One region of the Pseudomonas sp. NPDC089422 genome, then DNA from elsewhere that is predicted to be linked to it. Evidence: predicted binding sites of a transcription regulator. Region 1 holds the regulator's gene; each other region holds the start of a gene.

Region 1 (9,446 bases):
AGTGCACCTGGGTGCCTTTGCCCGCCGCCAGCATCATCACCGCCATGATGCTCTTGCCGTCCACCATCTTGTCGGGAGCGCGGCCGACGCGGACCTGGCACGGGTATTTGCCGGCCACGCCGACGAACTTGGCTGCCGCCCGGGCATGCAGCCCCAGCTTGTTGATGATGGTGATTTCGCGGGCGGGCATCGTGCGGTGGATCCTGTGGGCTAGAGGTCGCGGTGGCGAACCTGGACGTTTTTCAGGGATTGCTGCAACAGCTGGCCGAGGCGTTCGGTGATGTAGACCGAGCGGTGGTGGCCCCCTGTGCAGCCAATGGCGATGGTGACATAGGCGCGGTTGCTGGCAGCAAAGCGTGGCAGCCATTTGAGCAGGTAGCCGGAAATATCGTTGAACATTTCTTCGACGTCCGGCTGTGCGGCCAGGTAGTCGATGACCGGTTGCTCCAGGCCGGAATGTTCGCGCAGCTCCGGTTTCCAGTACGGGTTGGGCAGGCAGCGTACATCGAACACCAGGTCGGCATCGACCGGCATCCCGCGCTTGAAGCCGAACGACTCGACCAGAAAGGCAGTACCGGGCTCGGGCTGGTTGAGCAGGCGCAGTTTTATCGTGTCGCGCAGCTGGTAGAGGTTGAGGCTGGTGGTGTCGATCTTCAGGTCGGCAAGGTCGGCAATCGGCCCCAGCAGTTCGCTTTCGACGCGGATTGCTTCGGCCAGCGAGCGGTCGGCGTTGGTCAGCGGGTGACGTCGACGGGTTTCCGAGAAGCGCTTGAGCAGGGTGTCTTCGTCGGCATCGAGAAACAGCACGTCACACTGGATGTGGCGCCCACGGGCCTCCGCCAGCAGTTCGGGGAAGCGCGAAAGGTGGCTGGGCAGGTTGCGCGCATCGATCGATACCGCCACCTTGGGTTGCAGCAGTTCGGTATTGATCAATGCATTTTCCGCCAGCTGCGGCAGCAGCCCGGCGGGCAAGTTGTCGATGCAGTAGAAACCGTTGTCTTCCAGTACGTCGAGGGCGGTGCTCTTGCCGGAGCCGGAGCGGCCGCTGACGATGATCAGGCGCATGTTCAGTGCTCGTTCTGTGCGTCCAGGACAACCTGGAACAGGGCCTCGCTGCTACCGGCGGCACGCAGGCGATCACGGACCTCCTTGCGATCGAGCATGCTGGCGATCTGGCGCAGCAGTTCAAGATGGGCATCGGTGGCCGCCTCTGGCACCAGCAGGACGAACAGCAGATCCACCGGGGCGCCATCGATGGCGTCATAGTCGATCGGCGCATCCAGGTGCAGCAGTGCACTTACCGGGGCAGCGCAGCCTTCAAGTCGGCAGTGGGGAATGGCAATGCCATTGCCAAAGCCGGTCGAGCCCAGTTTTTCGCGAGCGATGAGCTTTTCGAAGACGTCTTGCATCGCAAGCTCGGGTACTTGCTCGGCAATCAGGTTGGCGACCTTTTCCAGGGCGCGCTTCTTGCTGCCGCCCGGCACGTTCACCAGGGAACGGCCGGGGGTCAGGATGGTTTCAAGTCGGATCATGGATGAGAGGGATCAGCGGGCGGCTGCACCTTGCAGCAGGCTTTGCTGTTTTTCCTTGTGTTTTTTCAGTTGGCGGTCGAGCTTGTCGGCCAAGGCGTCGATCGCTGCATACATGTCTTCGTGTTCCGCGTTGGCAACCACTTCACCGCCAGGAATCTGCAGGGTCGCCTCGACCTTCTGCTGCAGCTTCTCGACTTTCATGATGACCTGCACGTTGGTGATCTTGTCGAAGTGACTTTCCACGCGAGCGAGCTTTTCAAGCACATAATCGCGCAGTGGCTGGGTGACTTCTACATGCTGTCCACTGATATTGACTTGCATACAGCTTCTCCTTTGTTGCCCGTGCATAAAGAGGCAGGTATTGCACCTGCCCCACAAACGCTGTGGCACATCCGGGGGCTACATCAGTCGCTTGCGCTCGCTCGACGGTGCGATGCCGAGGGACTCGCGGTACTTGGCGACGGTGCGACGGGCTACCTGGATGCCTTGTGCCTCCAGTAAACCAGCGATCTTGCTGTCACTCAATGGCTTTTTCTGATTTTCCGCAGCAACCAGTTTCTTGATGATCGCGCGGATCGCCGTAGACGAGCATTCTCCGCCTTCGGCAGTGCTGACGTGGCTGGAGAAAAAGTATTTCAGTTCGTAGATACCACGCGGGGTGTGCATGTATTTCTGCGTGGTCACCCGTGAAATGGTCGACTCATGCATGCCCACCGCTTCGGCGATGTCATGCAGGACCAGCGGCTTCATCGCTTCGTCGCCGTGGTCGAGGAAGCCGCGCTGGTGTTCGACGATCTGCGTGGCGACCTTCATCAGCGTTTCGTTGCGGCTTTGCAGGCTCTTGATGAACCAACGTGCCTCTTGCAGCTGGTTGCGCATGAAGGTGTTGTCGGCGCTGGTATCGGCGCGGCGAACGAAGCCGGCGTACTGCGGGTTGACCCGCAGGCGAGGGATCGCCTCCTGGTTCAGCTCGACCAGCCAGCGGTCGCTGTCCTTGCGCACGATCACGTCAGGCACCACGTATTCCGGTTCGCTCGACTCGATCTGCGAACCGGGCCGCGGGTTGAGGCTTTGCACCAGCTCGATCACCTGGCGCAGTTCGTCTTCCTTGAGCTTCATGCGGCGCATCAGCTGGCTGTAGTCGCGGCTGCCGAGCAGGTCGATGAAGTCGGTGACCAGGCGCTTGGCTTCGCTCATCCAGGGCGTGCTGGCAGGCAGTTGACGCAATTGCAGCAGCAGGCACTCGCCCAGGGAGCGGGCGCCGACACCGGCTGGCTCGAACTGCTGGATGCGGTGCAGTACCGCTTCTACCTCGTCGAGTTCGATGTCCAGCTCCGGGTCGAAGCCTGCGCAGATTTCTTCGAGGGCATCTTCCAGGTAGCCCTGGCCGTTGATGCTGTCGATCAGGGTGATGGCGATCAGGCGGTCGGTATCGGACATCGGTGCCAGGTTCAGCTGCCACAGCAAGTGGCTCTGCAGGCTTTCGCCGGCCGATGTGCGAGTGGTGAAGTCCCACTCGTCGTCATCGTTGCTCGGCAGGCTGCTGGCGCTGGTCTGGTAGATATCTTCCCAGGCGGTGTCGACCGGAAGCTCGTTGGGGATTCGCTCGCTCCACTCACCGTCTTCGAGGGTTTCGGCAGTGGTGGTGCTTTCCTGGAAGCTGTTGTCCTGGACTTCGGCGGCCGGCTTGTTCTCGGCGTTGTCCGCCATCGGGTCGCTGTTGTCGAAGTCGTCGCCGTCTTCCTGACGTTCGAGCATCGGATTGGACTCCAGCGCTTCCTGGATTTCCTGCTGGAGGTCCAGGGTGGAGAGCTGAAGTAGGCGGATGGCCTGTTGCAACTGCGGGGTCATCGTCAGTTGCTGGCCCATTTTTAGGACGAGCGATGGTTTCATGGCTGGGGCTTAATACCTTGTTCGCCGGCGCGCATGCGCCATCCACTACACGAGGGCGCCGGAGCGCCAAATTCAAGCAAGTTTTATGCCTCAAATTGTAGCGTTTGCCTAGAGCACTGTAACAACTTAAGCCCCGACCGGGCGTTAATGCCAGTGCTCCAGGCAGGTTCCGGGGGTCAGAGTCGGAACTCGTGCCCCAGGTAGACCTCCTTGACCAGGTCGTTGGCGAGGATGGTCTCGGCGTCGCCTTCGGCGATCAGTCGACCGTCGTTGACGATGTAGGCGGTCTCGCAGATATCCAGGGTTTCACGGACGTTGTGGTCGGTGATCAGTACACCGATACCCTTGGCCTTGAGGTGGTGGATGATCTGCTTGATGTCGCCCACGGAGATCGGGTCGACACCGGCAAACGGTTCGTCCAGCAGGATGAACTTCGGTGCGGTAGCCAGGGCGCGGGCAATTTCGACGCGGCGGCGCTCGCCACCGGAAAGGCTCATGCCGAGGTTGTCGCGGATGTGGCTGATGTGGAATTCCTGCAGCAGGCTTTCCAGTTCCTTGCGCCGGCCTTCGCGGTCGAGGTCCTTGCGGGTCTCGAGAATGGCCATGATGTTGTCGGCCACCGACAGCTTGCGGAAGATCGAGGCTTCCTGCGGCAGGTAGCCGATACCGGCGCGGGCGCGGCCGTGCATGGGCTGGTGGCTGACATCGAGGCTGTCGATCAGTACGCGCCCCTGGTCGGCCTGGACCAGCCCCACGATCATGTAGAAGCAGGTGGTCTTGCCGGCGCCGTTGGGGCCGAGCAAGCCGACGATCTGCCCGCTGTCGATCGACAGGCTGACATCACGCACGACTTGCCGCCCCTTGTAGCTCTTGGCCAGGTGCTGGGCTTTGAGGGTTGCCATTTACTCGGCCTTCTTCTTCGGCTGGATCACCATGTCGATGCGCTGACGTGGTTGAGTCACGTTGCCGCCACGACCGGCGGTCGCAACCTGGGTCTTGGTGTTGTAGATGATCTTCTCGCCTTCGGTGGTGTTGCCTTCATTCTCGACCTTGGCGCGGTCGGTGAGGATCACCGTGTCTTTCTGCGCCTGGTACTGGATGGTCACCGCCCAGCCTTTCATCTTGTCGGGCTTGGCCGTGCTCTGTTGCTGCTCGAAGTAGGCCAGGTTGCCCACCGAGGTCACCACGTCGATGTCGCCATTGGCGGCACGTGTCATGGTCACGGTGTTGCCTTTGATCATCATGGAGCCCTGGGTGATGATCACGTCGCCGGTGTAGGTGGCCACGCCCTGCTTGTCGTCCAGGTGTGCGTTGTCGGCCTGGATGCGGATAGGCTGGTCACGGTCGGTCGGCAGGGCGAAGGCGCTCGCGCTTCCCAGTGCTGCGCTCAGGCTGAGCAAAAGGGGGAGGGTTTTAACGAGCCTCATACTGTCCTCTTACGTTAGAGAGCAAGTCCATCTTGCCTTCTTTCAAATACGCTTTCATTCCTTTACCCGTAGTTGTGCCACCGGCACCGTCGATTCTAACGGCTTGCTCGGTCTGCGCATATTGCTTCTGCGGGAATACGGTCATGCGGGAGCTGGTAACGACGAGTTCACGCTGCTTTTCGTCGATGCGCTGCACGCGGACGTTGTCGATCAGCTCGACTTCGGTGCCATCCGGGTTCACCTCGGCACGTTCGCTCTGCACGTGCCAAGGGTACTCGGTGCCCCGGTACAAGTGCAGGTCGGGCGTGGTCAGCAGGGTGACATCGCTGGCCCTGAGGTGCTCGACCTTGTCGGCGGTCATTTCGTATTGCAGCTTGCCGTCGGGCATGAACTGCACACTGTGCGCGTTGATCGCGTAATAGTCGATGGCACTTTCGTCAACCTGGGCCACCGGCTTTTCGAGGAAGCTCTCGGGGCTGACATTCCAGTAGCCGATTGCCGCCAGCAGGGCGGCAATCACCGCGAGCAGCGCAATATTGCGGGCTTTCTTGCTGAACATGGGCAGCCTTAAAGGTAGTTGGCGTTGGCAGCGTCCAGGGTGTCCTGGGCCTGCATGATCAGTTCGCAGAACTCGCGTGCAGCACCCTCGCCGCCGCGGGCCTGGGTTACGCCGTGGGCATGCTGGCGAACAAACGGCGCGGCATTGGCCACGGCAATACCCAGGCCTACACGGCGGATCACCGGCAGGTCGGGCAGGTCGTCGCCCAGATAGGCGACCTGTTCATAGCTTAGGCCCAGTTCGGCGAGCAGGCCGTCGAGCACGACCAATTTGTCTTCGCGACCCTGGTAAAGGTGAGGGATGCCGAGGTTCTTTGCCCGGCGCTCTACCACTGGGGTCTTGCGTCCGCTGATGATCGCCGTGGTGACGCCCGAGGCCATGAGCATTTTGATGCCTTGGCCATCAAGGGTGTTGAAGGTCTTGAATTCGCTGCCATCTTCGAGAAAGTAGAGGCGGCCATCGGTCAGTACGCCGTCGACATCGAAAACGGCGAGCTTGATCGCCTTGCCGCGTTGCATGAGATCTTGGGTCATCGGTTCGTTCTCCTTTACATCACGCCGGCGCGCAGCAGGTCGTGCATGTTCAGGGCGCCGGTCGGGCGGTCGTCCTTGTCCACGACCACCAGGGCGCTGATCTTGTGGTCTTCCATGATCTTCAGGGCCTCGGCGGCAAGCATCTCGGCGCGAGCAGTCTTGCCATGCACGGTCATTACCTGATCAATCAGCGTGGTGTGCACGTCGATATTGCGGTCCAGGCTGCGGCGCAGGTCGCCGTCGGTGAAGATCCCGGCCAGCTTGCCATCGGCGTCCACGATCACGGTCATGCCCAAGCCTTTGCGGGACATTTCAAGGAGTGCGTCCTTGAGCAGTGTGCCGCGCTGCACCTGAGGCAGCTCGTCACCGGCGTGCATGACGTTCTCGACCTTGAGCAGCAAGCGGCGGCCCAGGGCGCCGCCAGGGTGCGAGAAGGCGAAGTCCTCGGCGGTGAAACCGCGGGCTTCGAGCAGGGCGATGGCCAGCGCGTCACCCAGCACCAATGCGGCAGTGGTGGAGGAGGTCGGGGCGAGGTTCAGCGGGCAGGCTTCCTGGGTGACGCTGGCGTCGAGATTGACCTCGGCGGCCTGCGCCAGGGGCGAGTCCGGATTGCCGGTCAGGCTGATCATCTGGATCCCCAGGCGCTTGATCAGCGGCAGCAGGGTCACGATCTCGGCGGTGCTGCCGGAGTTGGACAGGGCCAGAATGACGTCATCGCGGGTGATCATGCCCATGTCGCCATGGCTGGCTTCAGCCGGATGCACGAAAAATGCCGGCGTGCCGGTGCTGGCCAGGGTGGCGGCGATCTTGTTGCCGATATGCCCCGATTTGCCCATGCCGACCACCACGACCCGACCCTTGCTCGCCAGGATCAGCTCGCAGGCCTTGACGAAATTGGCGTCGATGCGGGCCACCAGGCCTTCTACGGCCTCGAGTTCCAGGCGCAGGGTGCGCTGGGCGGAGTGGATCAGCTCGCTGGATTGGCTCATGTCGAAAAGCAATGCCTGATTAAAAGGCGGCGATTATAGCCGCAATACAAGAAAGCCTCATCCTTTCGATTCCCTCTCGAATGTCATCAAAGCCTGTCGATGGCCTGAACGACCTGTTTCCATACCCTTGGGGACGCGCGGTCAGCGGTGCTATAGTTCGCCGCTATTCGGCCTGCCAGGGGTGTGTGTGCCTTCACGATGAGGGCCGGCGTCCATTAGTGCGAGGCTGCACTAGCAAGGAGTCTAGATGAGTGTGGATAGCGCCTACGCGGTCGAGTTGAAGGGAGTCACCTTCAAGCGCGGTTCGCGCAGCATTTTCAGCAATGTCGACATCCGTATCCCGCGTGGCAAGGTCACCGGGATCATGGGGCCGTCGGGTTGCGGCAAGACCACGCTGCTGCGCCTGATGGGCGCGCAGCTAAGGCCGTCGAGCGGTGAAGTGTGGGTGGCGGGGCAGAACCTGCCGAGCCTTTCGCGCAGCGACCTGTTCGACGCACGCAAGCAGATGGGCGTACTGTTCCAGAGCGGTGCGCTGTTCACCGATCTCGATGTGTTCGAGAACGTCGCTTTTCCTTTGCGCGTGCATACCCAGCTTTCGGACGAAATGATCCGTGACATCGTGTTGATGAAACTGCAGGCGGTCGGCCTGCGCGGTGCCATCGACCTGATGCCGGACGAGCTGTCCGGCGGCATGAAGCGCCGGGTGGCGCTGGCCCGGGCGATTGCCCTGGACCCGCAGATCCTGATGTACGACGAACCGTTCGTCGGCCAGGACCCGATTGCCATGGGTGTGCTCGTGCGCTTGATCCGTCTGCTCAACGATGCCCTGGGCATCACCAGCATCGTGGTCTCTCACGACCTGGCCGAAACCGCCAGTATCGCCGATTACATCTATGTGGTCGGCGATGGCCAGGTGCTGGGCCAGGGTACGCCGGACGAGCTGATGGGCTCGGACAATCCGCGCATTCGCCAGTTCATGAAAGGCGACCCGGACGGCCCGGTGCCATTCCACTTTCCCGCGCCTGACTACCGCGCCGATCTGCTGGGGGCGCGGTAATGCGCAGAAAATCCTTACTCGAACGTATCCGCCTGCTCGGGCGCTCGGCGATCGACGTGCTGGCCGTGCTCGGGCGCTCGTGCCTGTTCCTGTTCCATGCGCTGATCGGCCGTGGCGGCATTGGCGGTGGTTTCCAGCTGCTGACCAAACAGCTGTACTCGGTGGGCGTGCTGTCGCTGGCGATCATTGTCGTTTCCGGCGTGTTCATCGGTATGGTGCTGGCCTTGCAGGGTTACAGCATCCTGACCAAGTACGGTTCCGAACAGGCGGTCGGGCAGATGGTCGCCCTGACCCTGCTGCGTGAGCTTGGCCCGGTGGTCACCGCGCTGCTGTTCGCTGGCCGCGCAGGTTCTGCGCTGACCGCCGAAATCGGCAACATGAAGTCCACCGAGCAGCTGTCGAGCCTGGAAATGATCGGCGTCGACCCGCTCAAGTACATCGTCGCGCCACGCCTGTGGGCCGGCTTCATCTCGCTGCCGCTGCTCGCGCTGATCTTCAGCGTGGTCGGCATCTGGGGTGGTTCATGGGTTGCAGTCGACTGGCTGGGCGTTTACGAAGGCTCGTTCTGGGGCAACATGCAGAACAGCGTTTCCTTTACCGACGACGTGCTCAACGGGCTGATCAAGAGCCTGGTGTTCGCCTTCGTCACGACCTGGATTGCCGTATTCCAGGGGTACGACTGCGAACCCACCTCAGAGGGGATCAGCCGTGCCACCACCAAGACCGTGGTCTACGCCTCGTTGGCTGTGCTGGGTCTGGACTTTATTTTGACCGCCTTGATGTTTGGAGATTTCTGATGCAAAACCGCACCCTGGAAATCGGTGTCGGCCTGTTCCTCCTGGCCGGGATCCTGGCACTGCTGCTCCTGGCCCTGCGTGTCAGCGGGCTGTCGGCCAGCCCGAGCAGCGATACCTATAAAGTTTATGCGTACTTCGACAATATCGCCGGTTTGACGGTCAGAGCTAAAGTGACCATGGCCGGTGTAACGATCGGCAAGGTCACCGCCATCGATCTGGACCGTGATTCCTACACCGGTCGGGTGACGCTGCAGCTGGACAAGGCGGTCAACAACCTGCCGACCGACTCCACTGCTTCGATCCTGACCGCCGGCTTGCTTGGCGAGAAGTACATCGGTATCAGCGTGGGCGGTGAGGAAGACGTGCTCAAGGACGGCTCGACCATCCATGACACTCAGTCGGCGCTGGTACTGGAAGATCTGATTGGCAAGTTCCTGCTCAACTCCGTTGGCAAGGAACCCAAAGAAGCGCAACCGGCTAATTAAGGAGTTTCCATGATTTCGATCCTGCGACGTGGCCTGCTGGTGCTACTGGCGGCCTTTCCCCTGTTTGCCCTGGCCGCGCAGTCGCCGCACGATGTGGTTCAGAGCACGACCACCGAGCTGCTGGGTGAGCTCAAGGCCAACAAGGAGCAATACAAGTCCAACCCGCAAGCTTTC
Region 2 (9,446 bases), on a different contig from region 1:
TGATCCTGGTGGTACACCCGCAGCTGGGCCCGGAACTGCTGATGCTGGTGGCCATGTGCTTTGCCCTGTGCCTGGTGCCGGTGGCGATGACCCGGCGCATCCACCCGGCGCCGTTGCGCCCGGCTCCGATGGAGCCGAAGTTCTTCATCAAGCGGGTGCCGCAGTCGCTCAGCACGGTGCTGGGTTCAGGCTTGATCGTCGGTTCGTTCTACGGCCTGGCGCCGTTGTACGCTTCGAGCCAGGGCATGTCCACCGAGCAGATCGGTCTGTTCATGGGTTGCTGCATTTTTGCCGGGCTGCTGGTGCAGTGGCCGCTGGGCTGGTTGTCCGACCGCTACGACAGGGCCGTGTTGATCCGCAGCGTCGCGGTGGGCCTGGCGCTGGCTTCGGCGCCGCTGGCGGTCCTGCCGAGCGTGCCACTGGAGGTACTGTTCGGCATCGGCTTCTTGATCTCGTTGCTGCAATTCTGCCTGTACCCGCTGGCGGTGGCGTTCTCCAATGACCACGTCGAGAGCGAGCGGCGGGTGTCGCTGACTGCCATGCTGCTGGTCACTTATGGCGTGGGGGCCTGTATCGGGCCATTGGCGGCGGGGGTGCTGATGAAGGCACTGGGGGCGCAGATGCTCTATGCCTTCTTCGCGTTCTTCGCCCTGGTGCTGGTGTGGCGGATCCGGCCGAAGGCGGTTACCGGTTTGCATCAGGTGCAGGATGCGCCGCTGGGGCACGTGGCCATGCCGGCTGCCGGTTCGCCACTGTCGGCCGCGCTTGACCCACGGGTCGATGAACAGACCGTGCAGGAAGTGATGCAGGCGCCGGTGGCGGCTGAGGATACCGAGGATGAAGAGAAGGCCGAGCCGGTAGCCGAGCCACGGTCTGAGGATGAGGTCAGTAAATCACTCTAGTACTGCGCCGGCCTCTTCGCGGGCAAGCCCGCGAAGAGGCCGGTCCTGCAAACACACAAACAAGAACGCCACCCGATGGGTGGCGTTCTGCATTCCAGGTACGATCAATAATCGTCTTTGTCGAACCGCCGCGCCTCACGCTGCAGCTGGTAGACGAAACTCTCGACCTTGCGCTGTGCCTGGCCGTTGAGATTATGGAAGCGTACGCCAGCGAAGGTGGTGTTGATCCGCTCTTCAAAATGCAGGTGGCGCAGTTCGACCATGGTGTCCACCAGGCCCAGCGGGTTGCTGGCCTTGAAGCGCTCGTACACCTGGCCCAGTTGCAGGCGATCCTCGACGTTGCCGTCGAAGCGCAGCTTGCAGCCGGTGGCGGAGATGTCGAGCAGCTTGCCGCGCAAGGCGCCGTTGCCCTTGAGGTGGGTGCCGTCGAGGATGATGTCGACCAGTTGCGACAGCTTCAGCGCCGCGCGGAAGGCGTTGCGACGCTGGTGGTAGGTCATCTCTTCCGGCATCGCGCCGCGGTAGCAGCGGTGGCCGTCGACTTCGCTGATCTTCAGCTCGTGATTGCATTCCCAGGCGATTCGCACGCCGTCGTGGAAGCCTTCGACGCGGAAAGGTTCGCCGTTCTCGATGAATTTTTCACCATCGCGCGGGATCATCTCGTCCAGCGCCAGGGTATTGCTTTCACGGTCCACGTGTACCACGTAGCTCTGGAACCGCTGGCTGCGCTCATGGAAGGTGATGATCAGCGGATCATGGCTGTCTTGCAGCTGGCGCAGGTTGGCCGCGATCTCCAAGGGCGTGTTCAGCACCTTCGGCGGTTGCGGGGCATCGGTTTCATTGAACACGGGTTTTCAATCTCCAGGCAAAAACGACACACGCAAGTAACGGCATTTTGCCAGTATGTTCCGTGCCTTGATAGAAGTAATCACACTTGGCTGAGCGCCCGGGGCTTGGCAAGTGGTGAAGTGGCGCCACGGCTGTCGTAGAGCGACGGTGCTTCGCCGCCCTGGAGGATTCTGATCTGGTTGGCCGTGACGTGTTGCTGCACCTGGATGATCCGGCCATTGGTCTCGTTGACCTTCTGGCAGGCATCCATCAGCTGGGTCAGCACATCGAGCTGCTGCAGGATCAGCTCGCCGTTGTCCGACTGTGCCGCCAATGCCTGCACCCCGGCGCGATTGGCGCTGAGGCCAAGGCTGGTGAGCAGGTTGTTGCGGCGCATGCCTTGCTGCTCGAGCAGGACGATCAGCGACTGCTTGCGGGCCAGGATGCCCTCCAGCGGCGCCATGTCGCGGCCGTGCAGGGCTACCGACTCCTGCTGGAGCAGGTCGAGCAGTTCCTGGGTCGGGGCGATGTCGTCTTCGATCAGTTGCAGCAAAGTGATGTCGTGCATGGCTAACTCTTGGCTTTACATAGCGTCCGTGAAGTCAGCGCGCCGAACGGTCAGCGCTGGGCTTCGAAATCGAGCAGTTTGCTGGCGACCCGGCCGGCATCGACCTGGTAGCTGCCGTCTGCGATCGCCTGCTTCAACTGCGCCACGCGGGCACTGTTGACGACGGGCTGGTCGCGCAGCTTGTCGCTGACCTTTTGCAACTGCTGGGCCTCTTGGCTGAGGTGTACCGCTTCTCCGCTGGCGCTGGCGCTTTTCGGCGCTTCTTGGGTTTCGCCGGTTTTCTCGGCGTTGCCGGACGTGGCGTTGCCACGAACGCCGCCCGTGATGGACGGAGAGTTATTCAAACGACTGAAGTCGATGACCATGATCAGAAACCTCTGGGTATTTGGACGCTTGCCTTGTTTTCGGCCAACCCGAAAGAAACTTTAGGCACAAATGCTCAGCCGCCTGTCAGCAAGCTCGCGAACCCGTTTCTGGCACAGTTTAGGAAAAGCAGTTGCACACCGCCAGCGTAATCTACATGGCGACCTCGACCTGGCCGGGGCCGGTGACCCGGGCCTTGACCACCCGCTGCGAATTGAGGTTGCGCACGCGGATCTGCTCGCCCTGGCCGCCCTTGGCCAAGGCTTCACCGGGCATGCGCACGCTCAAGGGGCCGCTGCGCGCGGTGATCACCACATGGTCGCCCTTGCGTACCACTTCGGCTTGCTCCAGGTGCTGTGCCGTGAGCACCTGGTCGAGCACCGTCGGTCGCACCATTTTCATGCCCACCGCCTGGTCGAGGTCGGTCAGGAAACCCTGGGTCAGCGTACCGACGTCACGTTCGCGCAGGGCCACGTCGCCTTCGCCAACGACGTTGTCGCGCTTGAGCGGGCGGGTCACCACCACCACGTCGCGGAACAGCTTCACTGTCGCTGGCACGAAGATGGTCCACGGTGCGCTGCCGTCGCAGCGCACCCGCACGGTCACGCGGCCCAGTGGTTGCGCCGGGCTTTCCAGCGAAGCGTCCAGCTGTTGGCTGCACAGTGGCATGCGCAGGCGCGGATCGAGCGGGTTGACCTGGATTTCGTAGCGCCCGGGGGTCTGGGTGGTGGCCAGGTAGTCCTCGACGCTGAATTCAAGAAACCCTTGGGTGACACCGATAAGCTGTTCAGGCAAGGTAACCGCGTCCGCCAGCGTGCGAACGCCGGGTGCCAGCAGGCACAGCACGGCGAGCGTGCTGCTCAGCAGGTGTGTCAGTCGTCGGAAATTTGTCGTTTTCGTGTACATGGCGCTCAAAAAAGCAAAGCCCGTGCCGACTTGGTGACCACGTAGCACCAAAAAGGCAGAACGCATAAGGAGTCAGGCATGGCGGGGGTAATGGATTCAGTCAACCAGCGCACGCAGCTGGTCGGGCAGAATCGCCTGGAGTTGCTGCTGTTCCGTCTCAACGGGGCGCAGCTATACGGCATCAACGTGTTCAAGGTTCGCGAAGTGCTGCAGTGTCCGGAACTGACCGTGCTGCCCAAGTCGCACCCGGTGGTGCGGGGCGTTGCCAACATTCGCGGGGCAACCATCCCGATCCTCGACCTGTCGATGGCGACCGGCCTGCCGGGGTTGCAGGAAGACACGCGCAACAGCTTCGTGATCATCACCGAGTACAACACCAAGACCCAGGGCTTCCTGGTGCACTCGGTCGAGCGCATCGTCAACATGAACTGGGAAGAGATTCATCCGCCACCCAAGGGCACGGGGCGCGACCACTACCTGACCGCCGTCACCCGGGTCGACAACCGCATGGTCGAGATCATCGACGTGGAGAAGGTACTGGCCGAAGTGGCACCGTCGTCCGAGTCGGTGTCTGCCGGGGTGGTCGATGCCGAGGTGCAGGACAAGGCCACGCTGCTGCGGGTGCTGACCGTCGACGATTCGTCGGTGGCGCGCAAGCAGGTCAGCCGCTGCCTGCAGACGGTGGGTGTGGAGGTGGTGGCGCTCAACGATGGCCGACAGGCCCTGGACTACCTGCGCAAGCTGGTCGACGAGGGCAAGAAGCCGGAAGAAGAGTTCCTGATGATGATCTCCGACATTGAAATGCCGGAAATGGACGGCTATACGCTTACCGCAGAGATCCGCAGCGACCCGCGTATGCAAAAATTGCACATCTGCCTGCATACTTCGTTGTCCGGGGTGTTCAACCAGGCGATGGTCAAGAAGGTCGGGGCTGATGATTTCCTGGCCAAGTTCAAGCCGGACGACCTGGCCCAGCGCGTGGTCGACCGGATCAAGGCAGCGCATTGAAGCAGCCGGGGGCATGCTCCCGGCACCAGTGATTGAAAAGAGGCGGCAGTAGTGTCTACGGGTAATTTGGAGTTCGAACAGTTCAGGGTCTTCCTGGAAAAAGCCTGTGGCATCCTGCTGGGCGAGAATAAGCAGTATCTGGTTTCCAGCCGTCTCAACAAGCTCATGGAGCAGCAGGGCATCAAGAGCCTGGGCGAGCTGGTGCAGCGCATCCAGGCCCAGCCGCGGGGCGGCCTGCGCGAACAGGTGGTGGATGCGATGACCACCAACGAGACCCTGTGGTTTCGCGATACCTACCCGTTCGAAGTGCTGAAGAACAAGGTCATTCCCGAGTTCATCAGGAACAACCCGGGGCAGCGCCTGCGCATGTGGTCGGCGGCCTGCTCGTCGGGTCAGGAGCCGTACTCGATCTCGATGGCCATCGACGAATTCGAGCGCAGCAACCTGGGCCAGCTGAAGATGGGGGCGCAGATCGTTGCCACCGACCTGTCCGGGTCGATGCTGACCAACTGCAAGACCGGTGAGTACGACAGCCTGGCGATTGCCCGCGGCCTGTCCCAGGAGCGCCTGCAGCGTTACTTCGACACCAAGGCACCTGGGCGCTGGGCGGTCAAGCCGGCAATCCGCAGCCGTGTCGAGTTCCGTTCGTTCAACCTGCTCGACAGCTATGCGAGCCTGGGCAAGTTCGACATCGTGTTCTGCCGCAATGTGCTGATCTACTTCTCGGCGCAGGTGAAGAAGGACATCCTGTTGCGTATCCACAGCACCCTGAAGCCTGGGGGCTACCTGTTCCTCGGTGCCTCGGAGGCGCTGAACGGGTTGCCGGACCACTACCAGATGGTTCAGTGCAGCCCGGGGATCATCTACCAGGCCAAGTAAAGCGAGAAGGCCGGCACTCAAGTTGCCGGCCTTTTTGTTTGCCTGTGCCGGCCCTTTCGCGGGCAAAAGATAAATGACGTCAATTTTTTGTTTTGCCGCTTTTGCCACCCGGCAATTGCCGCTTTCGCTTCGCCAGGCGGAAGCACTTTGCCGCTTTTCTGGCATCGCGCCATCAGCCGTCAGTGCTACACCCCAGCATTTCCGGGCTTTCGCAAATGTGGCACAGCCCTTGCTACACCTTGCTCAACGAAATTCCGGCCAACCTTCGAAGGTTTCCCCGACATGAGCATCAGTTTCGACAAGGCGCTTGGCATTCACGAAAAGGCACTGGGCTTCCGCGCCCAGCGCGCCGAGGTGCTGGCCAACAACATCGCCAACGCCGACACGCCCAACTACAAGGCCCGTGACATGGACTTCTCTTCGGTGCTCGCCGCCGAGAGCCAGAAGCAGCAAAGCGGCCGCTTCGCCATGGACCGCACCAACAGCCGCCACATCGAGGCCGAAGGCCTGGCGATGGCTGACGACACGATGCAATACCGCGTGCCGACCCAGCCGTCGATCGACCAGAACACCGTGGACGCCCAGATCGAGCAATCGAACTACACGGAAAACGCCATCGGCTTCCAGGCCAGCTTCACCTTGCTCAACAGTAAATTCAAAGGGCTGGTTTCGGCCCTGCGCGGAGAGTAATTCATGTCCCTTTCCAGTGTTTTCAACATTGCCGGCAGTGGCATGAGCGCGCAGAACACCCGCCTCAACACCGTTGCCTCGAACATCGCCAACGCCGAGACCGTGTCGTCGAGCATCGACCAGACCTACCGTGCACGCCACCCGGTGTTCGCCACCACTTTCCAGAACGCGCAAAGCGGCGTCAGCCAGTCGCTGTTCGAGGACCAGGGCGAGGCAGGGCAGGGTGTGCAGGTCAAGGGCATCGTCGAAGACCAGAGCAATCTGGAGGCTCGCTACGAGCCGAATCATCCGGCGGCAAACAAGGACGGCTACGTCTATTACCCGAACGTCAACGTGGTCGAGGAGATGGCTGACATGATCTCCGCCAGCCGTGCGTTCCAGACCAACGCCGAGCTGATGAACACCGCCAAGAACATGATGCAGAAAGTACTGACCCTGGGTCAGTGATAAGGAATCCAGACCATGGCAGTCGATAGCACCAGCGGTGTGAACCTCAACGACGTGATCGCGGCGTCCGGTGTCACCAGCAGCGATAAGAAAACTTCCACGACCAGTTCTGCGACTGGCGGCCAGACCTTGGGCAAGGATGCGTTCCTCCAGTTGCTGGTCACCCAGATGCAGCACCAGAACCCGCTCGACCCGCAGGACAACAGCGAGTTCGTGGCCCAGTTGGCCCAGTTCAGCAGCCTCGAAGGCATCACCTCGCTGAACGAATCGGTTACCAACATTACCAGTGCCATGGCCTCGTCCCAGGCGCTGCAGGCCTCGTCGCTGGTCGGCCGCTCGGTGATCGTGCAGAACGACAAGGCCGTGGTCGACACCGCCGACAGCTTCAATGGCCAGTTCGTCGTGCCGCAGGCCATCGACGGGGCGAAGATCACCGTCAAGGACAAGGACGGCAACACCGTCAAGACCATTGAGGTGGGCGAACAGAAAGCCGGCTATGCCGACTTCATCTGGGATGGCACCAACTCGAGCGGCGAGAAGGTCGACCCAGGCACCTACACCTTCACTGCCAGCACCACCGTGGACGGCAAGTCGGTGCAGATGAACACCCTGCTGCCGGCCAAGGTCACCAGCGTCAGCTTCAACACCACGGGCGAGATGGTGCTCAACCTCGCCGGGGTCGGCAAGGTTTCCCTCTCCGACGTACAAACCATCGGTATCTAAGGCCAGAACGGCACAAGGAGCAACAGCATGTCTTTCAATATCGGCCTTAGCGGTCTGTACGCAGCCAACAAGCAGCTGGACGTTACCGGCAACAACATTGCCAACGTCAACACCACCGGCTTCAAGTCGTCGCGTGCCGAGTTCGCCGACGTCTACGCCGGTGCCAACCGCCTGGGCGTGGGCAAGAACCAGGTCGGCAACGGTGTGCGCCTGGCGGCGATCTCCCAGCAGTTCAGCCAGGGTGACGTCAACAACACCGGCAACGTGCTGGACATGGGTATCCAGGGCCAGGGCTTCTTCGTGCTGTCGGACAACGGCGCGCGCGTGTACACCCGTGCCGGCGCCTTCCAGAACAGCAAGGACAACTACGTGGTCACCTCGGACGGCCTGCGCCTGCAGGGCTATGCCGCCGACGAGAACGGCAACATCAAGCGCGGCGTGCTGACCGACCTGAAGATCGACACCTCGTCGCTTGCGCCGAAGGCCACCACCCTGATCGACCAGGGCATCAACCTCAACTCCGAAGCGACCATCATCCCGCTGCCGAGCGCAACGCCTGCCGGCCCGACCTTCGACCCGGCGGATGACACCACCTACACCAAGTCCTTCCCGACCAAGGTGTACGACAGCCAGGGCAACGAGCACACCATGGAGCAGTTCTACCGCAAGACCGGTACGAACCAGTGGACCATGTACACCCTGGTAGATGGTCGCAACCCGATGGACCCGACTTCCACTGCGCCGCTGGAAGCGACCATGACCTTCAACTCCGACGGCAGCGTGGCGTCCATGGCCACCAACCCGGCCAGCATTCCGCCGGGTGCTCCGGCCAACGCCGAATGGGCGGTGACCAACAATACCTTCACCCTCAAGGGCTGGGTCCCGGCGGCCAAGGACGCTGCGGGCAACTGGGCCTCCAACGGCTCGGCGGAGAGCGCCGACGGCATGAAGCTGTCGATGAACAGCACCACCTCGTACAACACCGAGACCGCGCGCATGTCGCAGTCCCAGGACGGCTACGCCACCGGTATCCTGTCGAGCCTGTCGATCGATTCCACCGGCGTGATGTTCGCCAGCTTCAGCAACCAGCAGTCGCGCGCCATCGGTCAGGTGGCCCTGGCCAGCTTTGCCAACGAGCAAGGGTTGCAGCAGATTGGTGGCACGCGCTGGACCGAGACCTACTCGTCGGGTATTCCGGGCATCGACTCGCCGAAAACCGGCACCCTGGGCAGCGTCGAGTCCAACGCGCTGGAAGCCTCCAACGTCAACCTGACCCAGGAGCTGGTCGAGCTGATCAAGGCGCAGAGCAACTACCAGGCGAACGCCAAGACCATCTCCACCGAAAGCACCATCATGCAGACCATCATCCAGATGACCTGATGGTTGTCGGACAGGGGGCTGCTGCGCAGCCCTTTCGCGACACAAGGCCGCTCCCACAGGATTTCGCATTTCCCTGTAGGAGCGGCCTTGTGTCGCGAAAGGGTCGCGAAGCGGCCCCGGCGATCTGGAGGGTTCATGAAAAGGCTGGTCGTCACATTGATTGCCGCATTTTGTCTGTACCAGGCCAACGCTGGCACCGCGCCCTGGTGGCGCTGGGAAAGCCAGGTGGATGGCCGGCTGGTGTGCTCGCAATGGCCGCCAGGGGAAGGCTGGAAGAAATTCGCCGGCCCCTTCAGCAATGGCGGTTGCCGCGAGCCATGATGATTTGCCGCCAGCGGCAATCCGGCGCCGGATAACCGGCGTTCGCCCTTCGGCAGAACCCCGAAAAAGCCCGTATTTACGGGCTTTTTCATGAATTCGAAAAGTTGGTTCGGAACTTGCTTTAGAGCCTGCACAGCAACGGCGAGCGGCAAACGATCGTCAGTGCAGCGGAGGATGACTGTGGACAAGATGCTTTACGTGGCCATGACCGGCGCCAGCCAGAACGCGCTGGCGCAGAAGGCCCACGCCAACAACCTGGCGAACGTTTCCACCAATGGCTTCCAGCGCGACCTGGAGCAGGCGCGCTCGATGCCGGTGTTCGGTGACAGCTTTCCGTCGCGGGCGTTTGCCATGACCGAACGCCCGGCCACCGACTTCAGCGAAGGGCCGATGGTCGAGACCGGGCGCGAGCTGGACGTGGCCGTGAGCGG
Region 3 (9,446 bases), on a different contig from region 1:
CAAGAAAGTTCTCCCACAGGTCCTCCACCGTTCTCAAAAAACGGTGGAGGACCTTGCGATGCATCATGCCACCGCCAGTTCCACCGAGCCGCCATTCAACCGCACCGGCCACACCCGCAGCCGCTGCCCGGCATCTTCCAGGCATGCCCCGCTCTGCAAGCTGAAGTGCTGCTTGTACAACGGCGCCGCCACCACCAGTTCCCCCTGCAGACTACCCACCAGCCCGCGGCCGATGATATTGGCCCCCGACCGCGGATCACGGTTATCCACCGCGTAAAGGCTCTGCTCCAGCTCGGGCAGGTAGAACACCGCCACCTGCGCCCCCTCAAGCCACACCACCACGCCAGAGTCGGCCACCAGGTCATCAGCCTGGCACACCGCCTGCCAGTTCTCTTGGGTCTTCACAGCAGCATTGGACAAGTTCATCAGACAGCCTCCTCGACAGTTGGGATCAGGTGCAGCGGTGCAGCGGGCCGGCGTTGTTCGCGTTCGCGCACGAAGTGCACGTCCGGGTCGGCGCGCCGGTCGTTGACGAAGGTGCGGAAGCGCTTGAGCTTTTCAGGGTCGTTGAGGGCGTTGGCCCATTCGCACTCATACTGGTCGACCACATGCTGCATCTGCGCCTCCAGCTCGGCCGCCAGGCCCAGGCTGTCGTCGAGGATCACCTGCTTGAGGTAGTCCAGGCCGCCTTCCAGGCTTTCGCGCCAGACCGAAGTGCGCTGCAACTTGTCGGCCGTGCGGATGTAGAACATCAGCACGCGGTCGATCAGGCGCACCAGGGTTTCGTCGTCGAGGTCGGTGGCGAACAGCTCGGCGTGGCGCGGGCGCATGCCGCCGTTGCCGCAGATGTAAAGGTTCCAGCCCTTGTCGGTCGCGATCACGCCGATGTCCTTGCTCTGCGCCTCGGCGCATTCGCGGGTGCAGCCGGAGACGGCAAACTTGAGCTTGTGTGGGCTGCGCAGGCCCTTGTAGCGGTCTTCCAGGCGCAGGGCCATGGCGACGCTGTCCTGCACACCGTAGCGGCACCAGGTGCTGCCCACGCACGACTTCACCGTACGCGTCGACTTGCCGTAGGCGTGGCCGGTCTCGAAGCCGGCTGCGATCAGCTCGCCCCAGATCAGCGGCAGCTCGTGCAGCTGGGCGCCGAACAGGTCGATGCGCTGGCCACCGGTGATCTTGGTGTAGAGGTCGTACTTTTTCGCCACCTGGCCGATCACGATCAGCTTGTCAGGGGTGATCTCGCCACCCGGGATGCGCGGCACCACCGAGTAGGTGCCGTTCTTCTGCATGTTGGCCATGAAGGTGTCGTTGGTGTCCTGCAGCGGCACCAGCGCCGGGTCCATGATCGGCTGGTTCCAGCACGAGGCGAGAATCGAGCCCACTGCGGGCTTGCAGATGTCGCAGCCGACAGGGCCCTTGCCGTGGCGTTCGAGCAGTTCGTTGAAGGTGCGGATGCCCTCGACCCGCACCAGCCCATAGAGCTCCTGACGGGTGTAGGCGAAGTGTTCGCACAGGCTCTTGTCGACGGTCACGCCACGGGCGGTGAGCTCGTGCTCGAACACCTGCTTGAGCAACGCTGCACAACCGCCGCAGCCGGTGGCCGCCTTGGTGCAGCTCTTGACCGCAGCCAGGTCGCCGCAGCCGCTGTCGATGGCTGCACACACCGCGCCCTTGCTGACGTTGTGGCACGAGCAGATGGTCGCGCTATCGGGTAGCGCGTCGGCACCGAGAGCCGGTACGCCACCGCCCAGCGGCAGGATCAACGCTGCCGGGTCGGCCGGCAAGGCGATGCCGTTCTGGGCGTACTGCAGCAGGGTGTCGTAGTAGCTGTTGTCGCCCACCAGCACGGCGCCGAGCACGTGCTTGCCACTGGCATCCACCACCAGCCGGCGGTAGGCACTGTTGGCCTCGTCGATGAAGCGGTAGCTGCGCGAGCCTGGCGTGGCACCGTGGGCATCGCCGATGGAGCCGACATCCACGCCCAGCAGCTTGAGCTTGGTCGACATGTCGGCACCGGTAAATGCGTTGGCGGCTTCGCCCATCAGCAACGCTGCCAGGTTGCGCGCCATGCTGTAGCCCGGGGCGACCAGGCCGAACACGCTGCCGTTCCACGAGGCGCATTCGCCGATGGCGAAAATGCGCGGGTCGCTGCTGCGGCAGTGGTTGTCGATCACCACGCCACCCCGCGCAGCGATCTCCAGGCCGCAGGCGCGGCCAAGGGCATCCTGTGGGCGGATACCGGCCGAGAACACGATCAGGTCGGTTTCCAGGTGTTCACCGCCGTCGAAATTCATGCGGTAGCGGTAGGCTTCACCCGCGCAGATCGACTGGGTGGCGCGCGACAAGTGCACGCCCACCCCCAACGCTTCGATCTGCGCCTTGAGCGCGGCGCCGCCCTCGCCGTCCAGCTGCACCGGCATCAGCCGCGGGGCGAACTCCACCACGTGTGCCTCCAGGCCGAGGGACTTCAGCGCGTTGGCGGCTTCCAGGCCGAGCAGGCCGCCACCGACCACCACGCCACGGCGCGCTTGCCCGGCAGCGGCGCGAATGGCATCGAGGTCGTCGAGGGTGCGGTAGACCAGGCGGGCGTTGCCGCTGGAGCCCTCGATCGGAGGCACGAACGGGTAGGAACCCGTGGCCAGGACCAAATGGTCATAGCCGTAGCGGCCTTCGGCAGTCACCACCTCGCAGCGTTCGCGGTCGATTTCCAGCACCGCTTCGCCCAAGTGCAGGTGCACGCCGCTGTCGCCGTAGTAGTCCTGCCCGCAGAGGGCCAAGGTCTCGGCACAGCTGCCGGCAAAATACTCCGACAGGTGTACGCGGTCGTAGGCACGCAGGCGTTCTTCACCGAACACGTGCAGCTCGAAGCGCGCGAGGGCGCCGCGTTCGACCAGTTGCTCCACGCAATGGTGGCCGACCATGCCGTTGCCGACGATGACCAGTCGCTCTCGTTGCCCGCTCGCTGTTGCCTTCATAAGCCGATCCTCGATCAAAAAAAAAAGCGCCTGGAGCCGAAGCTCCAGGCGCCTTTGCCTGTATTCATCACGGTGGGTGGCCCGGGTTGATCGCCGTTGATCAGTGGGCTTTTTGTAACGGGGATAAAGCAGGGACTGTGCCAATCCTGTTGGCAGTGCTGGCCCTTTCGCGGGACAAGCCCGCACATACAGGGACTCCATTGGCTTTGAGTACTGCACCGTACCGTAGGAGCGGGCTTGTCCCGCGAAAGGGCCGGCACTGCCGACGCACATTTAAAGTGCAGCACTCCCCATCCTGGAGCACATCAATACACATCGCGCCGATACCGCTTGGCCTTGCTCAACGCTTCGACATAGGCATCGGCATCCACGCCTCCGTGCACGGCGATGACCTCACGCAACGCGGCATCCACATCCTTGGCCATGCGCTGGGCGTCACCACAGACATAGAAGTACGCCCCCGCCTCCAGCCACTGCCACAGCTGCGCGCCTTGCTCGAGCATGCGCTGCTGCACATAGACCTTCTCGGCCTGGTCCCGCGAGAACGCCGTATCCAGGCGCAGGTGACCACTCGCCTGCCAGGCCTGCAGCTGTGCCTGATAGTAGAAATCCGTGGCCGCATGCTGCTCGCCGAAGAACAGCCAGTTACCGCCTCTGGCGCCGCGCGCCTCGCGCTCTTCGAGGAAGGCGCGGAACGGCGCGATGCCGGTGCCGGGGCCGACCATGATCACCGGTACCGTGTCGTCCTCGGGCAAGCGGAAGTGCTTCGAGACCTGCGGATAGATCGCCACCTTCAGTGCCTGCGCCCGATCGGCGAGGAAGGTGGAGCACACGCCCTTGCGCTCGCCGTAGCGCACGGTGGAAACGGTCAGGTGCACCTGCTCCAGATGCGCCAGCGGGCTGGAACTGATCGAATACAGGCGCGGCTGCAGCGGCTTGAGCAGGTCGAGCCAGGTAGCCAGCGGCAACTGCTGAGGGAACGCCCGCAGCACATCGGCCAACTGCCGCCCCCACAGCCAGTCCTGCAGTTCGGCCTTGCACTCGGGTTGCAGCAGGCGTTGCAGGTCGGCGGCCTGCGCGCTGAACGCCTGCAGTTGCTGCGGGGTGACCTTGGCGATTTCCAGATGGCTTTCCAGGGCTTCGGCCAATGGCATCGCCGGCTGCCCCTTCAACGCCACCAGCACCTGGCCATCGAGGCGCATCAGCGCCAGCAGCTCCTCGACCAGTGCAGGGCAGTTGCGCGGCCAGACGCCCAAGGCATCGCCAGCGGCATAGGTGAGACCGCTGCCGGACAGGTCGAACACCAGCTGGCGGGTTTCCTTGCTGGCACCCGGGCCGTTGAGAAGGTGATTCTCCAGCAGCGGGGCCGACCACGGTTGCTGCTTGCTGTAGCTCGCGACTGGCGCCGGTTCACTGACCGGTGCTGGCGAGCCCGCGCTGCCGAGCTCCGGTAGCAGGGCTTCGAGCCAACCGGCGAAGGCCTCATCGAAGTCCGGTTCGCAATCGACCCGCTGCAGCAAGCGGCGCCCGCCCAGTTCGGCCAGGCGCTGGTCGAGCTTGCGGCCAAAGCCACAGAATTGGTCGTAGCTGGAGTCCCCCAGGGCCAGCACGGCATATGGCAACTCCGTGCAGCAGGCGCCCTGCTCGCCTTGCAGCGCCTGCCAGAACGCCGTGGCGCTGTCGGGCGCGTCCCCGTCGCCGAAGGTACTGGTGATCAGCACGACACTCGCGGCGCCTTGCAGCTGGCTGGGGCTGACCGTCTCCATGCAGCTGAGCTGTACCTCCAGGCCAGCGCCGCGCAGGCGCTCGGCACAACGCTCGGCAAGCGCCTCGCCATTGCCCGTCTGCGAAGCCCACAACACCTGGTGGCGCGGTGCGGCAATGGCCGGGGCGGCGCCTGGCTGCGCAAACAACCCTGCCAGCAAACCATCGACGAACAGCCGCCGTGAAGCAGCCAGCGGTGCGCTGGCCGGCAGGCTGGGCACGCCCTCGGCACGTGACTGGTCGAGGCCGAGCAGGAAGCCCTGCAGGTAATGACGCTCGTCATCGGCCAGCACCGGGGCTGGCAGGGTGTCCAGGCCAAGCAGGCGGGACAGGGTCGCGGTCGGCATGCGGGCAGGCTCCGGGATGGCAGTGTTCAGTTCAAGGGCATCGATGCGTTCGCCAGCGACCCGCTCCAGCGCCACGGCGCAATGCTTGAACGCCGGCTGCAGCGACAGCGGGTCGACTGCATCGCAGGTGACGGCATTGATCGCCAGCTGCTCGCCGATCAGGTCATTCCAGTGGAACGGCGCAAAGCAGTTGCCGGGCATGACCCGGTCGCTGAGGCGCGCCGGCAGCACGGCCCGGCCGCGACGTGAGCGAATGGCAACCTGGTCCTTGTCGGCGATGCCCAGGCGGGCAGCATCTTCGGGGTGGATTTCAACAAAGGGCCCGGGCTCCAGCTTGTTCAGCGCTGGAACCTTGCCGGTCTTGGTCAGGGTGTGCCACTGGTGCTGCACGCGGCCGGTGTTGAGCACCAGCGGGTAGTCGGCGTCTGGCAGCTCGGGCGCCGGCAGCCAGGGCCGGGCAAAGAAGCGTGCCTTGCCGCTGGCGGTGGGGAACGCCAGGGCCGGCGCATTGCCCTCGGCATCGCGCAACAGGTGCTGGCTGCTACCGTCGTTCAGGTAACGCAGCGGGCTGCGGTCATCTGCGCGGCCCGGCGCGCAGGGCCATTGCCGTGGGCTGTGGCGCAACTGCTCGTAGCCGATGCCGCGCAGGTCGTAACCGCTGGCGGGGTTCCAGAAGCGTCGGATCTCGTCGTACACCGCCTCGGCGTCAGGGTAATCGAAGGCCTCGGCGTAGCCCATGGCACAGGCGACCCGGGCGATGATCTGCCAATCCGCCAGGCTCTGGCCCGGGGCCTGGACCGCTTGTGCCATCAGCGTCAGGTTGCGCTCGCTGTTGATCATCACGCCCTCGCCTTCGGCCCACAGCGCGGCGGGCAGGAGGATGTCGGCGTAGCGGTTGGTCTCGGTGTCGAGAAAGGCGTCCTGGGTAATCACCAGCTCGGCCTGGCGCAGACCGTCAATCACTTGCTGGCGGTTGGCGACGCTGGCCACCGGGTTGCTGCAGATCACCCAGCAGGCTTTCACCTCGCCGGCTTTCATCTGCTCGAACAGCGCGATCGTGCCCTCACCACCTTCGCTACGCAGGCTGCCCGGTTGCAGGCGCCATTGCTCCTCGACGAAGGCGCGGTCCGCCGCCACCAGCGCCGAACGCTGGCCCGGCAGGCCCGGGCCCATGTAGCCCATCTCGCGGCCGCCCATGGCATTGGGCTGACCGGTCAGGGAAAACGGCCCGCTGCCGGGGCGGCAGATGGCGCCGGTGGCCAGGTGCAGGTTGCACAGGGCGTTGCTGTGCCAGGTGCCGTGGATGCTCTGATTGAGGCCCATGGTCCAGCAGCTCATCCACTCCTCGGCGGTGCCGATCCATTCTGCTGCCTGGCGGATGTCGGCCTCACGCAGACCGGTGATGGCAGCCACGCGCTCCGGGGTGTAATCGTCGAGAAAGGCCGGCAGCTCGCCCCAGCCTTCGGTGTGACGGGCAATGAACGTGGGGTCGGTGTGGCCGTTGTGGTGCAGCAGGTGCAGCAGGCCGTTGAGCAGGGCCATGTCAGTGCCGGGGCGCACCTGCAGGAACAGGTCGGCCTTGTCGGCGGTGGCGGTGCGCCGCGGGTCGACGACGATCAGTCTGGCGCCAGCCTTGACCCGGTCGAGCAGGCGCAGGAACAGGATCGGGTGGCAGTCGGCCATGTTCGCGCCGATCACCAGGAACACTTCGGCGTGGTCGAAATCCTGGTAGCTGCCGGGCGGGCCGTCGGCGCCGAGCGACAGTTTGTAGCCACTGCCGGCACTGGCCATGCACAGCCGCGAGTTGGACTCGATATGCCGGGTGCGGATGAACCCCTTGGCCAGCTTGTTGGCCAGGTACTGGGCTTCCAGCGACATCTGCCCGGACACATACAGCGCCACGGCGTCCGCGCCGTGCTGGTCGATGATGCCGCGCAGGCGCTCGCCGGCCTGGGCAATGGCCTGATCCAGGCTGCTGCGCGCCGGCTGCTGGCTGCGTTGCTGGCGCAGGTAAGCGTCTTCCATGCGCCCGGCGGCGGTCAGGGGCAGGTGCGCGGTGAGGCCCTTGGTGCACAGGCGGCCGAAGTTGCTCGGGTGTTGCTTGTCGCCGCTGATCTTGCTGACCTTGCCGTCCTTGATGCTCATGACGATGCCGCAACCGACGCCACAGTAGGGGCATACGCTGCGTACTTCGCTTGTGGCCATGGGCGGTCTCCCCTTTCAGGAACGCAAAAAGGCGCCGGCTGCCCAGGCTTGCAAAGCAAGCGGGGCAACACGGCGCCTTTGTCGTGAGGTTTCTGGGCTGTCGACGTTGATAGCCCTGGATGGCGGTCATTCAGCAATTAGTGGGCCAGCTGTGCCGGCCCTTTCGCGGGCAAGCCCGCTCCTACAGGAATCGAGAGGCTCCGAGCGCACGGATATCCTGTAGGAGCGGGCTTGCCCCGCGAAGAGGCCGGTACAGGCAGCGCACCACGCGGTGGCAAGCGAGTGACCCATGGCGCTATGCTGGGGCAATTTTCAGCAAGAGCTACAGCCCGCATTCCATGTCCAAGGTGATCCTCAAGACCCCCGCCCAACTCGAACTGATGCGCAACGCCGGCCGTCTGTTGGCCCAGGTGTTCGCCGAACTCGACAGTTTCATCCGCCCCGGCGTGACCACGATGCAGATCAACGACCGCGCCGAGGCATTCATCGTCGATACCCTCAAGGCCCGCCCGGCCAGCAAAGGCCAGTACGGCTTCCCCTACTCGCTCAATACCTCGGTGGACCATGTGGTCTGCCACGGCATCCCCAAGGTCGATGAAGTGCTGAAGGAAGGCTCGATCATCAACGTCGACATCACCCTCGAACAGGGCGGTTACATTGCCGACTCGTCGAAGATGTACAGCATCGGGGCGATCAGCGAAGACGCGCAGCGGTTGGTCGACACCACTTACGATGCGCTATGGAAAGGCATCGAACAGGTACGCCCCGGGGCGACGCTGGGGGACATCGGCCACGCCATCCAGGCCCATGCCGAAGCGGCCGGCTACAGCGTGGTACGCGAATACTGCGGCCATGGCATCGGCCAGCAGATGCACGAAGGGCCCGAGGTGCTGCATTTCGGCCTGCGCGGCATGGGCATGAAGTTGCAGCCCGGCATGGTGTTCACCATCGAACCCATGATCAACCAGGGCGGGCGCGGGACGCGGACGCTGAAGGATGGCTGGACGGTGATTACCCGGGACCACTGCCTGTCGGCACAGTGGGAGCATACGGTGGCGGTGACCGAGGACGGGGTCGAGGTGCTGACGTTGCGGGAAGAAGAGCGTTAGAGCTGATACTGCGGGGACCGCTTTGCGGTCCTTTCGCGACACGAGGCCGCTCCTACAAGAAGAGCGCGCATGGCGTAGAAACAAAAAAAGCGACCCGAGGGTCGCTTTTTTTGTGGCTTCCGGGTGTTCAGTGGGCCCTGGAAGCGGAATATGGCGCAGCGGACGGGACTCGAACCCGCGACCCCCGGCGTGACAGGCCGGTATTCTAACCGACTGAACTACCGCTGCGCTAATCAACGAGTGGTGGGTGATGACGGGATCGAACCGCCGACCCTCTGCTTGTAAGGCAGATGCTCTCCCGGCTGAGCTAATCACCCATTCGTCTCGGTGAGGCGCGCATTCTACGGACGAACCAGCAGCCTGGCAAGCCATTGATGCAACTTTTTCGCAAAAATTATCATTGGCAAATTTCGGGCACAAAAAAAGCGACCCTAAGGTCGCTTTCTTTGTTACTTCCGGGTGTTCAGTGGGCCCTGGAAGTGGAATATGGCGCAGCGGACGGGACTCGAACCCGCGACCCCCGGCGTGACAGGCCGGTATTCTAACCGACTGAACTACCGCTGCGCTATACATCGAGTGGTGGGTGATGACGGGATCGAACCGCCGACCCTCTGCTTGTAAGGCAGATGCTCTCCCGGCTGAGCTAATCACCCTTCGTCTCGGTGTGGCGCGCATTCTACGGACGGCCTGCCACCCTGGCAAGCACTTTTTTAATTTTTCTTAAAAAAAATTCCAAGCCTTTCAAAGACCTAGCGCAGGCGGGGCTTTTCTTCCCTTATATGACCCTGCTGGCCCTCTGACAGGGTTGGCCTCGGAGCACTGCTCGGAGAATAATGCCCGCCTTATGCATTAAGGAGAGATTGCCCCCCATGTGGTTCAAGAACCTGCTGTCCTACCGCCTGACCCAGGAAGTACCGTTCGAGCCTGAAGCGCTGGAAGCCGCCCTGGCCACCAAACCGGCCCGCCCCTGCGCCAGCCAGGAGCTGACCACCTATGGTTTCATCGCGCCATTCGGCAAGGGCGAAGACGCTCCCCTGGTGCACGTC

The links. The regulator sigma-54, encoded in region 1, starts transcription at its own class of promoters, with help from an activator protein. The targets are predictions, from matches to a motif close to ANTGGCATNNANNTTGCTNT.
Region 2: the regulator sigma-54 is predicted to act here: its motif matches at 5,671-5,690, upstream of flgB (flagellar basal body rod protein FlgB).
Region 3: the regulator sigma-54 is predicted to act here: its motif matches at 3,101-3,120, upstream of nirB (nitrite reductase large subunit NirB).

Annotation. Positions count from the first base shown of each region.
Region 1 is NZ_JBIVHW010000003.1:329,968-339,413, forward strand. Features, by position in the region: gene ACIPZ8_RS07650 (HPr family phosphocarrier protein) at 1-190, opposite strand, end outside; gene rapZ (RNase adapter RapZ) at 211-1,065, opposite strand; gene ptsN (PTS IIA-like nitrogen regulatory protein PtsN) at 1,068-1,532, opposite strand; gene hpf (ribosome hibernation-promoting factor, HPF/YfiA family) at 1,545-1,853, opposite strand; gene ACIPZ8_RS07670 (RNA polymerase factor sigma-54) at 1,932-3,425, opposite strand; gene lptB (LPS export ABC transporter ATP-binding protein) at 3,602-4,327, opposite strand; gene lptA (lipopolysaccharide transport periplasmic protein LptA) at 4,328-4,852, opposite strand; gene lptC (LPS export ABC transporter periplasmic protein LptC) at 4,839-5,411, opposite strand; gene ACIPZ8_RS07690 (KdsC family phosphatase) at 5,420-5,944, opposite strand; gene ACIPZ8_RS07695 (KpsF/GutQ family sugar-phosphate isomerase) at 5,959-6,933, opposite strand; gene ACIPZ8_RS07700 (ATP-binding cassette domain-containing protein) at 7,181-7,990, shown strand; gene mlaE (lipid asymmetry maintenance ABC transporter permease subunit MlaE) at 7,990-8,787, shown strand; gene mlaD (outer membrane lipid asymmetry maintenance protein MlaD) at 8,787-9,272, shown strand; gene ACIPZ8_RS07715 (phospholipid-binding protein MlaC) at 9,282-9,446, shown strand, end outside.
Region 2 is NZ_JBIVHW010000005.1:312,439-321,884, reverse strand. Features, by position in the region: gene ACIPZ8_RS12155 (MFS transporter) at 1-902, shown strand, start outside; gene ACIPZ8_RS12150 (flagellar brake protein) at 1,007-1,750, opposite strand; gene ACIPZ8_RS12145 (flagella synthesis protein FlgN) at 1,831-2,298, opposite strand; gene flgM (flagellar biosynthesis anti-sigma factor FlgM) at 2,349-2,663, opposite strand; gene flgA (flagellar basal body P-ring formation chaperone FlgA) at 2,815-3,567, opposite strand; gene ACIPZ8_RS12130 (chemotaxis protein CheV) at 3,646-4,575, shown strand; gene cheR (protein-glutamate O-methyltransferase CheR) at 4,627-5,454, shown strand; gene flgB (flagellar basal body rod protein FlgB) at 5,737-6,144, shown strand; gene flgC (flagellar basal body rod protein FlgC) at 6,148-6,591, shown strand; gene flgD (flagellar hook assembly protein FlgD) at 6,607-7,314, shown strand; gene flgE (flagellar hook protein FlgE) at 7,342-8,694, shown strand; gene ACIPZ8_RS12100 (hypothetical protein) at 8,830-9,015, shown strand; gene flgF (flagellar basal-body rod protein FlgF) at 9,196-9,446, shown strand, end outside.
Region 3 is NZ_JBIVHW010000008.1:239,028-248,473, forward strand. Features, by position in the region: gene nirD (nitrite reductase small subunit NirD) at 64-426, opposite strand; gene nirB (nitrite reductase large subunit NirB) at 426-2,975, opposite strand; gene ACIPZ8_RS17330 (molybdopterin-dependent oxidoreductase) at 3,281-7,291, opposite strand; gene map (type I methionyl aminopeptidase) at 7,630-8,400, shown strand; tRNA gene ACIPZ8_RS17340 (tRNA-Asp) at 8,552-8,628, opposite strand; tRNA gene ACIPZ8_RS17345 (tRNA-Val) at 8,642-8,717, opposite strand; tRNA gene ACIPZ8_RS17350 (tRNA-Asp) at 8,888-8,964, opposite strand; tRNA gene ACIPZ8_RS17355 (tRNA-Val) at 8,978-9,053, opposite strand; gene rdgC (recombination-associated protein RdgC) at 9,270-9,446, shown strand, end outside.